DNA from 3 places in the Blautia sp. MCC283 genome. Region 2 is predicted to be linked to each of the others. Evidence: riboswitches for the same ligand, from Rfam matches in the RefSeq annotation. Region 2 holds a riboswitch; each other region holds the start of a gene.
The links. A riboswitch is a leader RNA that binds a small molecule or an ion and turns the genes downstream of it on or off. The one in region 2 is predicted to bind cobalamin.

Region 1 (5,105 bases), on a different contig from region 2:
CCGGATCGTAAGCATTCTCATCTTTCAGATCATCAAATCCAAAGTCAAGTGTTGGCGGAACCGGTGCTTTACCAGCTGTTGCACCACCCTCAAGAAGAGTGTTACAGTATGTCTCTTTGTCAAGTCCGCGGAGAAGTGCCTGACGAAGTGCCTTGTCGCTGAGTGCATGATCCTCGTTCTGGTTCATGAACGCATAGGTGGAACGAAGAGACTGAAGTTCCTGAATATCATAGTTGTCATTTCCCTCGAACTCAACCAGGTTCTCTGTTTTCAGGTTGTAAGCGATATCGATCTCACCTGTCTGAAGAGCCATGGAACGTGTTGTCTGGTCATCCACACATTTCAGTGTAACTTTGTCAAGGGGAACTTCGCCATCCCAGTAGTTCTCATTCTTTACTACAACACAGGAGTCTGTCGGGCTGAAAGACTCTACTGCGTAAGGTCCTGTACAGATCGGTCCTTCCATTGCAAATGTGGAATCATCGACATTTGTATCAACAATGAGGAACAGCGGGTCTGCAAGGCAGCCAGCCATGTTTGCGTTAGCTCTGTTCAGGTGGAAAATCAGGTTCTGTCCGTCAACTTCGATGTTATCAAGATCAAAGAACTCCGGAACTCGGTCGCTCTTCTCGGCAGTACGCTCGATGGAAGCTTTTACCATCTCCGGTGTCATGTCATCACCGTTGGAGAATTTTACGCCCTCACGGATCTTGAATGTCCATGTTTTTCCATCTTCGCTGTTATCCCACTCTTCTGCAAGACATGGAACGATCTCACCGTGCTCATCGAATTTTGTAAGGCACTCACCGATCGCATAACGGGATACAACCCAGCTGAAATACTGCTCTGTCGGCTCCAGTGTATCTGCAAAGCTTGTTACTCCGATGGTGATCTCCTTATCACTTTTTTTGTCACCTTTTGCCTGAGCCACTGTTGTCATGGAAAAAGTCATCATGCATGCAAGTGTAGCAGCCAGCACTTTTTTAACTACGTTATTTCTCATTTCATCCTCCTAAAGATAAATAATACTGATCATATGGTGTTGGTTTGTTACAGAGTTGTTTTATTGATCCTGGCGCGGATCCAGTACATCACGGATGCTGTCTCCAAGCATGTTGAAAACAACAACACAGATCACGATAGCGATACCAGGGTAGATCATAAGCCATGGCGCTTTTGCCATGTAGGTCCTTCCTTCATTCAGCATCAGTCCCCATTCCGGTGTCGGCGCGGTTGCACCAAATCCCAGGAATGAAAGGGAAGCCAGTTCCAGCATCATGGTTCCGATATCTGCCGCTGCAGTTACCACCATCTGGGTTACCATGTTGGGAAGAACGTGTACAAGAAGAATTTTCCAGGTCTTTGTTCCGTTTACCACAGCTGCCTCTATGTAAAGACTCTTCTTGACTTTCAAAACCATACTTCTTGCAAGGCGGGCATATTTTGTCCAGCTTACAGCCGCAATGGAGATAACGGCATTGACCAGATTCGGTCCGAGCATACCGGCAATGGCAATGGCCAGAACAAGGCCGGGGAATGAGATCATCATATCCGCGATACGCATGATCACTGCATCCACAACACCACCGAAATATCCGGCGATAACTCCTAAAAATGTACCGATCACAAAGATCACCGCAACCAGACATAAGGTCATGATCAGAGAGGTTCTTGTTCCGAAGATAACACGGGAAAGAAGATCTCGTCCAAGCTTATCCGTTCCGAACGGATGAGCGGAGCTTGGCTCCTGCAGTGATTCGGTCATAACTGCATCCAACGGATCATATGGAGAAAGCTGCGGTGCAAAGATCGCAACACCGATCACCACGAGACCCAGAATAAAGAAAAGAGTGAACTGTTTATTTTCTTTGAATGTTCGTAATACCTTTTTCAATTATCTATCCTCCTTAAGTCTTGGATCGAGATAAGTATAGGACAGATCCACAAGCAGGTTGATGCACATGTACAGGATCGCGATCCAGAGTACATAGCCCTGTACAAGAGGATAGTCACGACAGGAAATTGCCTTTACTGCCATATTTCCCATTCCAGGCCAGTTGTAAATGATCTCTACAACTGCAGTACCTCCCAGAAGACTTCCAAGGGAAAGCCCCAGCAGTGTTACCAGCGGAAGCATTACATTAGGAAGAACGTGTTTCCAGAGAATGACGCTTTCCTTGATCCCACGCATTCTTGCACCTGTGACATAATCCTGGTGAAGTTCCTCCAGTACTGCACTTCTTACCTGTCTGGTATACTTTGCAGACATGGCAAGTGCAAGTGTCAGCGCCGGAAGGATCATGGATTTAAAATCTGTACTGCCTCCGGCAACATTGATCCAGCGAAGCTGAACACCAAAGATGCTGAGAAGGATCAGGCCCAGCCAGAAGCTTGGAACAGATACTCCCACAAAGGTAATTCCTCTTACAAAATAATCCGGGAATTTGTTCTGATATACAGCGGCCAGTATTCCAAGCGGTATGGAAATAATGACCATCATCAGAAGTGCCAGCAACGACATCCTCAGCGTCGGCCAGAAACAGGATACCAGTTTATCCGTTACCGGCATTTTGAAAGAATAGGACTGTCCCATATCTCCTGTTACAACACCTTTCAGCCAGGAACCATACTGCACAAGAAATGGCTGGTCAAGGCCGAGATCATGTCTTGTCTGTTCCAGAAGTTCCGGTGTTGGAAGATTACCACACTCTGTCAACATGATCTCCGCAGGATCACCAGGTGACAGGTAGGTCAGTCCAAATGTGAAAAAGCTGATTCCAAATAATACAATGATAATCTGGAGAAATCTTTTTCCTACTTGTTTCTTTGTCACGTTTTACTCCTTTCCTCATTTGATGTGATTTTTAGCATAGCCGTTTCAACTTATATAAGATAATAATAACTATAATGGGATTCTTTATATGCAGAAAATGCATGGAATTTTAGAAATACGCACGAAAAAAGCCCGTGACGAAATACGGGCACACACAAAAAAACTTGCTTCCTATCTTCCGTAAGAATCATCTTAAAACAATTACAAGCAGGTCTCCTGACTCAGGCTCCTCACCCTCAGACACCTTCCCGGCCCTATTTCTCACGCACCCGGCCAGTGGTATTTTATCTGAGGATTCCCCATTACAGTGACGGGATCGTACCGGATTTACACCGGTTTCCCTATTAATCCTCTCGGAACTTGCAACGACTGATGTAAAAATCAGCAAATGCTGTTAAATTACGGATTTATTATATGATAAATCTATTGCTGTTGTCCATAGAAAAATGTTGTATTTTTAGAATATTTATCAATTTTGTCAAAGCTGTTTGAATTGTACATATACCCCGTTAGGTATTTAACAACTGAGTTTATCCGATTTGTCAAAAAAATACGGATTTTACGCGTTTGTTTTTACAAATAGAACAACAAACGGTAAAATCCGGTTTTCTTATCGTTTCTATAGGAATTGAATAAAACAATTTTTGGTGGAAAAGCTCTGCGAATATCAGGTCAGCGTCTCTGTGATCGCTGCATAGGCGATCATCGGTCCGTCCTCAATAATATTCAGGCTGGCTGTCTGATAAAGTACAACTCCATTTTCTGTTGCAATGGATGTATAAAGCAGGTTTCCGTAGTAATCTCTCAGTTCACCCAGGTCTTCTCCTTTAAAGAAGTACTCTCCAGGCTTTTTGGATGGATACCAGCATCCGGTATATGGTGCATATTCATATACCACATTTTCCAGAAGCATCTGACGGTAATGTTTCAGTCCGTGACATTTCTTCCCCTGAAGATGAAACACAAGATGACGGACGTCTCTTTTGTCCTGTTCCACTTCCTCCCAGGTCCAGTAACTGTGTCCGCCCCTCTCGATGAGAATGCTTGGAATTCCAAGAGAAGAAGCATAATTATAGGCACCACCTGTAGCAGTTGTAGAGCGGACCACATATTTGACACCGATATGTCTTGCCATATGTAAGGACTTCTCTGCCGTCTCTTCATCTACAACCCCTACATAATAAACATATGGATGAAGCTGCTCATATCCGTCTCCGCTGTGCAGATCAATATAATAATCCGTTATGGAAAAAAGTTTCGTCACCATGGTATAGGCAATGCGGTCTGCAGCTGTCCCCTCAGGATCTCCCGGGAAAACACGGTTCAGATTCTTACCATCTTCATAGACCATACTCATGGTACGATGTTCAAATCCACTGACATTGACCAGCGGAATGATGATCACATTTCCCTTCAGTTCCTCCGGCTGAAATTCTTTCGCAAGTTCCATCGCCGCCTGTATTCCTACATACTCGGCGCTGTGTACTCCTGCTGTGATCAGGATCGTCGGTCCGTCTTCCACCCCGCAGATCACAGTCGCCGGCATCGCCATGCCGCATCCTGTGATCTCAATCTTACCTTGTGCTTTTTCTCCTTTTTCGATCACCCAGTCATCAATTTTGATCATTGGCTGTTTCCCTTTCCCTTTTTCTTATATTTCCGCACTTTGTTCCGATAAGTATACCATGCCTAACCAAAATTGTATATGTCTTTTTTTTAATTCTATCTTTTTGCCAGTTCTCTGGTGATCTCTTCCCAGCTGACACCTTTTTCCACCATCAGTACCATCATGTGATAGAGAAAATCTGAGATCTCATACTTGATCTCTTCTTTATCCGGATTTTTGGCGGCAATGACGATCTCTGTACATTCTTCACCGACTTTTTTCAGGATCTTGTCAATTCCCTTATCAAAAAGATAATTGGTATAGGAACCTTCCTTCGGATTCGCTTTCCGGTCTGTGATCACATCGTACACATTCTGGAATACGTGGAGTGGATTGGTATCATCGTACTCTTTCTTCATCAGTGGTTTGAAGAAACAGGTACGGTTTCCTGTATGGCAGGCAGCCCCCACCTGATCCACCTTGGCAAGGATCGTATCATTGTCACAGTCAATGGTAAGGGATTTTACATACTGTACATGTCCGGATGTCAGGCCTTTTGTCCAGAGTTCATTCCGGCTGCGGCTCCAGTATGTCATTTTTCCCAGTTTCAGTGTAGTATCAAAAGCCAGTTCATTCATATAGGCCAGCATCAGCACTTCATCTGTC
Region 2 (5,105 bases):
GATTCGATCACCGGCATCTTGGCATAAAGATTATCCACAAGATGTGTGATCCTGTCTGTTTTCGGGATATCTGCTATATGAAATTTCTCCATGATTCTCCTTTCTCATAACCGGTTGTTTCTGGTGATCTGTCTGCCTCTACGCTTCCAGAACCGCTCCTGTCCGGCTATGTGCTCATGTAGTTTTATTATACCTTACCCCTACTTCGATGTCAACGAAATCCAACATGTGTTTCTAGCTGTTTTTGTGGTTTTTATCGGTTGTTCCCTGTTGATTTTATTTGTTTTTTGTATTTTTATGTTTTTCTCTATTGACTTTGTTTTTCTGCTCTGCCATACTTAGATTTATATAGGAATTCCTTTGTTTTTCAGAAAAAATTTATGCAAAGCGGACATTCGTATTCCGCTCTGTCACATGTTCTCAAACAGTAAAAGAGGTGTATTTTTATGTATCTTTCTGATATGCATACCCACTCCATCGCCAGTGGTCACGGCACGGAATGTACCATCACAAACATGGCACGCGCAGCTGCCGAGAAAGGTCTCCGGCTTCTCGGGATCACTGATCACGGTCCCGGCACTCTGGCAGCCGGAACTTCCTCCTATTTCCGCAGCCTTACCTATTCTCCGAAAAAACATTTCGGAGTAGATCTGCTCTACGGAATCGAACTGAATATTCTGGACCGGAAGGGAACTGTAGATCTGGATCAGGAATTATTATGCAAACTTGATTATGCCATTGCAAGCATGCATACCTGGAACTACCGTCCCGGTACCAGAGACGAGAACACAGAAGCTTTTGTCAATGTCATGAAGAATCCCTGTGTCAAAATCCTCGGTCACAGCGACAACACCCATTATCCGGTAAATTATGATGTTCTTGCCCGAACTGCCAGAGAAACCGGAACAATCTTTGAAATTAACGAAGCTTCCCTGGCTCCATATGGCTACCGTGGTGATACCAGAGAAAACTGTTATGAGATTCTCCGCTGCTGCCGCAAATATCATCTGCCGCTGCTGCTCTCCAGTGACAGTCACGGTCCGGAACACATCGGTGATTTTACCTGTGCTGCTGAATTTGTTCATCAGGCCATGTTCCCGGAACAGCTGATTCTGAACAATCAGCTTCCAAGATTGAAGGTATTTCTGCAGACCAGATGATCTGGTAAAACAGTAAGATCGAATATACATAAAATGTATCCGAATACACATTCATGTTTGACTCACAACCAAAAAAGCCAGCTCGGACACATTTTACCATGTGTCCGAGCTAGCTTATTATTTCGGGTTATATTATATTTTCTTTATTATCATTTCTCATCTGCCTGAGAATTCTCTCTCTGCTTTCTTATCATATCCGCAAGTTCCTGATATTTTCCTGTGATATATCCATAATTCTCTCTTCTGTGAGGAAGTTTACACGCAGTGCAGTCCTTGATTCCGCTTTCCGTAAAATGGAAATTACCACCGCATTTATCTCCCAGTGCATACAGCGGACAATAACAGAACAGGCAGTTAAAATTTTCCGGATCTGCTCCTTTATGGCATGGAAAATACTCGCATTTTTTGTGGCTGAAATAGGAATATTCTTTTCCCTCCCAATATGGTTTCTCCATGGTTCTTATCTCCTCCCGGATCATGCACTCTCTTAATTTTTCCGTAAAAAAAGAGGTAGCGATCCCACCCCGGGGTAGAAATATAATCCGTTCATGAGTGCGCGGAGGGAACGAATGTATCCGGAGTAGTATCGCCTGCCATTTAATCATGTATAATTCATATGAACAGGCGCATTCCATAAAAAAATGCCTACTCTCGTAAAAAAGTAGACAACGTCCCAGGGGTGCGGAGTCCCTGAAATGGTTGTTACACTTTACACGGAAGTTTAACCTCGCCATAACAAGCAGGTTTCCTGGCTCCGGGATCATGGCTCGTCTCTCCTTCTCATACATAGGTACAATGGATTCTGAGATTCGCTCCTCCGTTACAGTGACCGGATCGCTCAGGTTTCTCACCTGATTCCCTTTTCTGCTGGCTTCTGATAATCCATGACTGTCAGATGCCCTCAGCACTTGCTATGTTCAATATGGAATTATACTGACATTATAATAACACCCTGTTAATTATATGTCAATACTGTTTCAGATTTTTTTGATATAAATTCACTGTTTCCTTATAAGAAACAGCCTGGCGGAATATGCCGCCAGGCTGTTCAATATCTTCATCTTAATAAATTTTATATGGTTCGTGATTATACAAGACGTCTTACAGAAACAATCGTTCTGTATGTCGCATCGTTACTGATCTTAATACCATCCTGAGAATTGGATGCATGTACGATCTGTCCATTGCCCATGTAAATAGCCACATGTCCACCATAGCAGATCAGATCTCCTGGCTGGGCATCTGCATAAGATACCTCAGTACCTGCATTCTGCTGCTCATAGGAAGTTCTCGGAAGGCTTACGCCAAAGTTGGCATATACACTCTGTACAAAACCGGAGCAGTCTGCACCATTGGTAAGGCTTGTTCCGCCCCATACGTATGGATTTCCAACAAACTGTGTCGCATAATCTACAACAGAAGAACCTGAGCCACTGTAGGAAGAAGAGCTTCCACTGTCAGAAGAAGTATCTTCGGAAGTATCTCCGCTGTTATCATAATCCTCGTCTGTATTGGCTTCTGCATCGTCTGTGTTGGTATCTTCTGTTTCATCGCCTGTTATGGCATTACCGTCTTCATCATACTGAGTATCATCGTTCTCTCCATCTGCTGTGTCTGTATCTTCATCCACATACTCAGTATCATCTTCAGCAGCGTCCTCGTCTGTATTTACGATCTCATCACCGTTCTCATCATACTGCACATCTTCTTCGCTGTCAGCTTCTTCATCCTGCTGCGCCTGTGCTTCTGCTTCTGCACGGGCCTGTGCTTCTGCCTCTGCCTGTGCTCTTGCAGCTGCTTCTGCTTCTGCCTGACGTCTCGCTTCCTCTTCTGCCGCGATACGCTCTGCCTCCAGACGCTGAAGCTCTGCTGTCTGCTCTGCAAGAAGGTTCGCATAGTCTGTAGCCTGCTGCTGTGCATAAGCGATCTCATTATCATAATCCGCAGATGTGGCACGCTTCTCATCCAGCTGTACCTGCAGATTCTGTGACTCAGCCTCGTACTCCTGCTTCATTCCCTCAAGTTCTGCCTTCTCCTGTGTATACTGAGCTTCCAGGTTGGCAACCTGCTGAATGGTATTGGAATACTTCTCAAGGCTCTTTCTGTCCTGTTCATATGTCTTCTGTGTGTACTCAGCTTTCGTGAGAAGATCTGACAGGTTCTCTGCATTAAGCATCATCTGGAACCATGCATCATCTCCACCTTTCTCATAGAGATACTGAATACGCTTCTTCATTGCCTCATACTGCTTGGTCTTGGCATTCTTAGCCTTCTCAAGGTTCGTCTGGGTAGAAGCAATATCAGCTTCTTTATTAGAGATGTCTCCCTCCAGTGTCTGGATTGAAACCATCACGTTTACAAGATTGGCATCAAGAGTGGAAATTTCGCCTTCAATCTGTGATTTCTGTGCGGAAAGATCATCCAATCTGGAATAAGTCGCATTCAGCTGTTCATTGGTTGCATCCATTTCCTGCTGAAGTGCTGCCTCATCTTCTCTTGTTGCGCTTACGCTGACTACCTGTGCTCCGCTGATGATGAGCGCCAGTGTCAGACATAATATTCTTTTCTTCATGACTGTTCACCCTCGCAATCTGATTCTGAATTCTGATTTATCCGACAGTTCTCTGTGTCTGTCGTTTGTTTACTTGTCTCTGCTGTTATTTCATTCTCAGCAGTTCATGTAATATTTCTGCAATATCTTGTTCCAATCTTTTTATATATTAACACAGTGTTATTTGGATTGCAAGGTTTTTCTATCAATTAGTTTAAAACTTTGTAACATTTATTAATTATTTTGACATTAAAAAAGAGAGAACCTTGCATTTTCGGTTCTCCCTTTTTGTTGATTCAATAAAATTTTTTGATATTTCTGTTGCAGCCTGTTTTTAATTGAACAGATCTGCAAGAATCTGATTTGCAGTCTTCTTCAGGTATCCATCCGGATCAGAAAGTGTGCTTCTGTTCCATCTGAAATATGCTCCATTACGGATGTAATTACCGCTGGACTCATGGTAATCATATTTGGATACGCCCGGATATTTTGCCATATAGGTTTCTGCAAGCTTGATCGCCTGGCTTCCGTAAGTTCCGTTAGGTGTCGGTGTTCCGGAAATCTGAACGCCTGCATTCGGCGTACAGTGCAGAATCACAACACTCTTATCTGCGCACTGACCAAGAACCATCCATGTATGTCCATCGTTATATCCGATATCTCCAGGATAAAGTTTCCAGTTTGAACTTGACAGCGTTGACTGGGAAATGATCCTTCCCATTCCCCTGCCAGAATACAGGGAACCGATATCTCCGGAAACAGTTGTATAATTCACTCCACCTGATTTACTCTGCATGATCTGGTATACAGACCATCCTACATAACCGGAACAGTCAAGGCCCTTCTGTTCTGTAGATTCACTGAGGTCCATATAGTTTCTGTAGTTATAAGAACTTGAATTATTATCATACCACTGTTTCCACTTGGAGCTTACACCTTTTCTGGTTGCATCTGACCAGTTATGTCCACCGCCCCATACATAAAGCGTCTGTCCTACCGGTTTCAGGGCATTGGCCAGGAAATTTTTGATCGTCCTGGAACTTGAAGGAGTTGTTGTATTCGGATTGCTGCCGCTGGACTGAAGAACTCCGGAACTGCTGAATGTGTACTGCACTCCGTCAATGGTCTTGGTTCCTGTAGCCATAACACCGGTAGACGGGTCAAAATAGTATTTCACTCCGCTGGTAATATTGGACACCCATCCGGTGGCCATAATGCCTTTGGACTTCTTTGATTTATAGAAATAATATGTATAGCTTCCAATCTTCCTGAAGCCTGTATACATAGCACCTGTGCTCGGGTCAAAATAGCGTTTCTTCGCTGTCGATGTTGTTGCCCAGCCGGTGGCCATAAAGCATTTGCTTGTAAAATATCTGGTCACGTTCTTGGAATCT
Region 3 (5,105 bases), on a different contig from region 2:
GGCAAGTGCTCTTGCCAGGATCACCCTCTGCTGCTCTCCTCCGGAAAGAGTGGAAAAGGTACGGTCTGCAAACGCCTCCATCTGTACGGTTTTCAGCGCTTCATCCACGATCTGGTAATCTTTTGCATTGTCCCGTTCCAGAGTCTTTTTATGAGGCGCACGCCCCATAAGAACCACCTCGCGGACCGTAAAATCAAAATTATAATAATTGTGCTGTGCCACCACGGCCATTTTTTTCGCAGAGCTTCGAACACTCATGGAATGAAGCTCCTCGCCGTCCAGATACACGGCTCCTGCGTCTGGTTTCAGAATACGGTAAATGCATTTCAGCAAAGTGGATTTTCCGCTTCCGTTTGGTCCGATGATTCCTACCAGTTCCTTATCCTGGGATTCCATGGAGATTCCCTTCAGGATCTGTCTGGCGTGAAAGCCAACCTGAATATTTTCTGTGGTGATCTTCATTACCGGGCACCTCCGAATCCATAGGATTTCCGCACAAGCAGATAAATAAAGCAGGGAGCACCGATAATGGATACCAGCACACCGATGGGCATCTCGGAATTTTTAAGGATCACACGACATGCCGCATCGCACCAGATCAGAAACGATGCACCAAGAAGCGCACTTAAGGGGAGCAGTTTTCTGTGATCTGTTCCAAAAAGGATCCGGACCACATGAGGGATCACCAGTCCCACAAATCCGATTACACCGGCACAGTACACGGCAAATCCGATCATAACAGAAGCAACGATCAGATAAAAAGTCCGCAGTCTGTGCAGATCTGTTCCAAGGGTAATGGATACGTCATCTCCCAGAAGCATCAGATTCAGGTTCCGGTACTGCGTCCAGAAAACAGCCACGCACACCAGCGTGACCGGAAGCATTACACCCACTCTGGTCCAGCTTGCTCCGGCAAGACTTCCCATGCTCCACTTCATAACTTCTGTTGCCGCATTTTTGTCATTGGTAATATAAATGACAAAATTGGAAAAAGCAGAACAGACTGCGCTGACCGCCATTCCCGCAAGGATCAGTTTTGCGGAAGTTGCCTTTCCACCCATGTTTGCAATGGCGATCACCGCAAAAGAAGTGATCATCGCGCCAATGAAAGCTGTGATTCCCACAGAGTTTCCACCAAGAAAGCTTCCGATTCCAAGCATGATGGCCAGTGTGGCACCCAGAGATGCACCAGATGAGATACCCAGCACATACGGGTCTGCCAGCGGGTTCTGCACGATAGCCTGCATCACCACGCCGCACACGGAAAGAGCCATTCCAACTGCCAGAGCCAGAAGGACTCTAGGCAGCCGGATCAGCCACACAACATCATGAACTGCGCCTTCCGCATAGGCGGACAGACTTTTTATATGAAACAATTTATAAGCGATAACGCTGTATACATCCTTCAGTGACAGATCCGCATTTCCAAAAGTGATGGCTGCAAGTATGGAAAAAATAAGGAATCCTGCAAGTCCGATGAGAACTGCCACATACATGGATGTTCTGAGCACCTTATCTTTTTTTCTCTGTGAAGCTGTTTCTTTCACTGCATTTTCTCCGATCAGTCAAGATTTACGTCCGGATATAATCCCTTTGCAAAAGTTTCGATTCCGTCCTGGGTACGTGTTGCACTTGCATACATCTCACTGAGCATGATCGGGTAAACACGTCCGTTCTTTACTGCGTCAAGGCTCTTCAGGGACTCATCATCCTGGATCACTGCAAGCTGGCTGTTCTTAACAGTTTCCGGATCATCTCCTGCATATGGCATGTAAACCACAAAGATCACGTCAGGGTTGGCTGCGATGATATCCTCTTTTCCAACGGTGGAAGCATCCGGGTTTGCAAGAGTTGCGCCTAACTGTGTTACCATATCTCCGCCAAGGCTCTTTACGCCATAGTTTGTGATGTCATCTCCAAGAGGCTCCAATACCATTACGCTTGGTTTGTCTTTTACATCTGCAGTTGCAGTAAGAGTTTTGTCGATCACTGCTTTTGCATCATCAACGATAGCCTGTGCTTTGTCCTGTACATCGAAGATCTTTCCGATATTTAAGATATCTGTGAATTCATTTTCCAGTGTTCTGTCGCCGTCCGGACGAGTATTGGTGTTGTAGTAGGTGTTGCAGCCTTTGTCGATCCAGTCTGTTACATTTCCCAGATTCTTATCAGAGAAAAGAGAGCTCCAGGATAAGATCATGTCCGGCTCCAGCATTGTTACAGTTTCAAGGGATGGGGTAAATTCGTCAAGATAATTTGTTTTTGAGAATGCTTCTTTGAGATCTTCCGGAACTTCATTATCAAGACCTGCGGTAGCTACCAGGTGGTCTTCCAGACCAAGTGCGAGCATAGTCTCAATGCTTCCCTGATATACAGCAAGGACTTTTTCCGGTGCTTTTTCATAAGTGGTTTCGATTTCGTTTCCATCGTAATCATAGGTTGTGATGGTCAGAGGATATTCTGTCTTGGTTGCCTCTGCGGAAGAATCTTCGGTGTCTGCAGACTCTGTACTGTCTTCTGCTGCCGGCTGGTTGTCTTCCTTGATGGTCTCGGAGTCTGCTCTCTCTGCGGCATAAACAGCCGGAGTTGCTGATACGGTCATTGCCGCTGCCATTACCATTGCCATGATTCTTGTGGATACATACTTGTTTTTCATTTCATTTCCTCTCTTTTCGCCTGTTTTATCTCCTGTTGCCTATGGGTAACCGAAAAGATGGGGCTTCATAAAATCTGCACGGAACACTTTGTACGGAAGCTCCCACTTACATACTGTCAAGCAGGTTTCCTGACTTACAGACTCAGAAAAAACTCCGCAAAATAAAAACTGATACACCATTCATCTTTTAGCCGATCATGAATGATATATCAGAATTTTCTCCAGAATCTCTCTGACATCGGGATTTCGCCTTCTCACATGAGTTTCTGCAATGGCATGTGAAATCCCTTCTTCTGTATACAGTGGCCGCAACCGCTCAGGCTTTTTACCCGATTCCCTCTCACAGTATCCGGCAGCATATGTGCCGGTGATACTGTTCACTTCACAGCAATTCAATTACGCTGATACTGATTCTAACATACCGGTTTTCCAATTACAACCTTGAGGCCGGATTTTTACAGTTTTTTGCAGAAATAGTCTGCCCGGAGAGATCCCTCTCAGATCTTTTTCAGCTTGGCAAAACCGGCGAACATTTTTTTCACGCCGACTTTGTCAAAGTCTACCGTCACTTCGTAGTCTCTGCCGCCGTCTGCGATATTTTTTACGATACCGACTCCGAATTTCACATGACGGACCGTGTCTCCCTCACCATAGTCCAGGCTGTCCGCCTTCTTCACTGTGAAATCTTTTTTCTGCAGGGTGCTCTTTGCCTGGAAATTCATTTTCATCTGGGCATAGGCGCTTTTCGGAGATACGATATCATCTACTCTGGGCTTTTTCTCCTGAATGGTATGTCCAAGATCTACCAGCTCCCGTGGAATCTCCCTTACAAAACGTGACACACGGTTATACTGAGTCTCCCCACGGATCATCCGCTGTTTTGCACAGGTTAAAGTCAGTTCCTTCATGGCACGGGTGATCCCCACATAACAGAGCCTTCGCTCCTCCTCGATATCCGACGGATCACCGGACCAGATGGAAGCATATCCCGGAAAAACACCGTCCTCCATTCCCACGATAAATACATTTGGGAACTCCAGTCCCTTGGCACTGTGAAGAGTCATCAGCAGCACATAATCCTGATCCGGATCAACAGAATCGATATCTGCCACCAGTGCGATCTCCTCCAGAAATGCAGAAAGTGTTGCCGGCTGTCCGGCCTCCTCCATGGCTTCCTGGAAGGATTCTGTCTTGGAGATCAGCTCGTCGATATTTTCGATCCTCGCCTGAGCCTCCTCCGTTTTCTCTGCCTCCAGTTCCTTCACATAACCGGTAAGTTCAATGACCTCTTCCAGGGTTTCACGGACTGTATAGGCCTCTGCCTTACTTTTCAGTCCCTGGATAAAGGATACAAAATCATTGATCTTTCCTGCTGCCCTGCCAATGGACGGTACTTCCTCCACCACGCGGAGCGCATCGTAAAAGCTCAGGTTCATCATATCCGCATAGTCCTGGACACGGCCGATGCTGGTGAGTCCGATCCCTCTTTTTGGCACATTTAAGATCCTGCGCACAGCCAGATCATCACTGGCATTGTCAATGGTCTTCAGATAGCTTAACAGATCCTTAATCTCTTTGCGGGCATAAAAGTTCACGCCGCCGACAATCTTATAAGGAACATTTGCCAGGAGAAATTTCTCCTCAAAGAGACGGGACTGGGCATTGGTCCGATAAAGTACTGCACAGTCCTTGTACTGGAATTTCCCGTTGCGGCGCCCCTGGATGATCTCTCCTGCAACATACTCCGCTTCCTCAAATCCGTTGTTGAACTGACGGAAATGTACTTTATCGCCCTCTTCGTTCTCTGTCCAGAGGCGTTTTTCCTTACGCTCTGTGTTGTTGACGATCACCTCATTGGCTGCATTGAGGATGTTCTGGGTAGAACGGTAATTCTGTTCCAGGCGCACCACCTTAGCCTCAGGAAAAACCTTCTCAAAGCCTAAGATATTCCCGATATTTGCTCCACGAAAACGATAGATGGACTGATCATCATCACCAACCACACAGAGATTCTTGTATTTCTCGGCAAGAAGACTTACAAATTTAAACTGGGCAGTATTGGTATCCTGATACTCATCCACCATAATATATTTGAAACGTTCCTGATAATAGTCCAGGATATCCGGATTATGCTGAAAAAGCTCCACAGTCTTCACGATCAGGTCATCAAAATCCAGCGCATTGTTTCCCCGGAGGATAGACTGATATTCCTTATACATACCGGCAATCTTCCGTGCATCCGGATCGCCGCCCGCATTCAGCTCCATCTCTTCCGGTGTGATCAGTTCATCCTTGGCATGGGAAATCTCAGCAAGAACAGCGCGTTCCTTGTAGATCTTGGTATTGATATCAAACTTCCGGAAGATTTCCTTCATGACTGTTTTCTGGTCGTCGGCATCATAGATGGTAAAATTACTGCCAAAGCCCAGCACCTCAATATGTCTGCGCA

Region 1: it holds a riboswitch for cobalamin, as region 2 does, so the genes downstream of both, nikB (nickel ABC transporter permease) here and GPK81_RS01170 (cysteine-rich small domain-containing protein) in region 2, are expected to answer to the same signal.
Region 3: it holds a riboswitch for cobalamin, as region 2 does, so the genes downstream of both, GPK81_RS12990 (ABC transporter substrate-binding protein) here and GPK81_RS01170 (cysteine-rich small domain-containing protein) in region 2, are expected to answer to the same signal.

Annotation. Positions count from the first base shown of each region.
Region 1 covers NZ_WQQB01000028.1:38,171-43,275, forward strand. Annotated here, with positions in the region: gene GPK81_RS09605 (ABC transporter substrate-binding protein) at 1-1,003, opposite strand, end outside; gene nikC (nickel transporter permease) at 1,064-1,894, opposite strand; gene nikB (nickel ABC transporter permease) at 1,895-2,833, opposite strand; cobalamin riboswitch at 3,023-3,212, opposite strand; gene GPK81_RS09620 (M14 family metallopeptidase) at 3,501-4,460, opposite strand; gene hisIE (bifunctional phosphoribosyl-AMP cyclohydrolase/phosphoribosyl-ATP diphosphatase HisIE) at 4,556-5,105, opposite strand, start outside.
Region 2 covers NZ_WQQB01000004.1:59,315-64,419, reverse strand. Annotated here, with positions in the region: gene GPK81_RS01180 (glycyl radical protein) at 1-92, opposite strand, end outside; gene GPK81_RS01175 (phosphatase) at 447-1,160, shown strand; gene GPK81_RS01170 (cysteine-rich small domain-containing protein) at 1,310-1,615, opposite strand; cobalamin riboswitch at 1,882-2,084, opposite strand; gene GPK81_RS01165 (C40 family peptidase) at 2,248-3,732, opposite strand; gene GPK81_RS01160 (N-acetylmuramoyl-L-alanine amidase family protein) at 4,046-5,105, opposite strand, start outside.
Region 3 covers NZ_WQQB01000045.1:73,188-78,292, forward strand. Annotated here, with positions in the region: gene GPK81_RS12980 (ABC transporter ATP-binding protein) at 1-462, opposite strand, end outside; gene GPK81_RS12985 (FecCD family ABC transporter permease) at 462-1,547, opposite strand; gene GPK81_RS12990 (ABC transporter substrate-binding protein) at 1,562-2,656, opposite strand; cobalamin riboswitch at 2,763-3,052, opposite strand; gene pcrA (DNA helicase PcrA) at 3,154-5,105, opposite strand, start outside.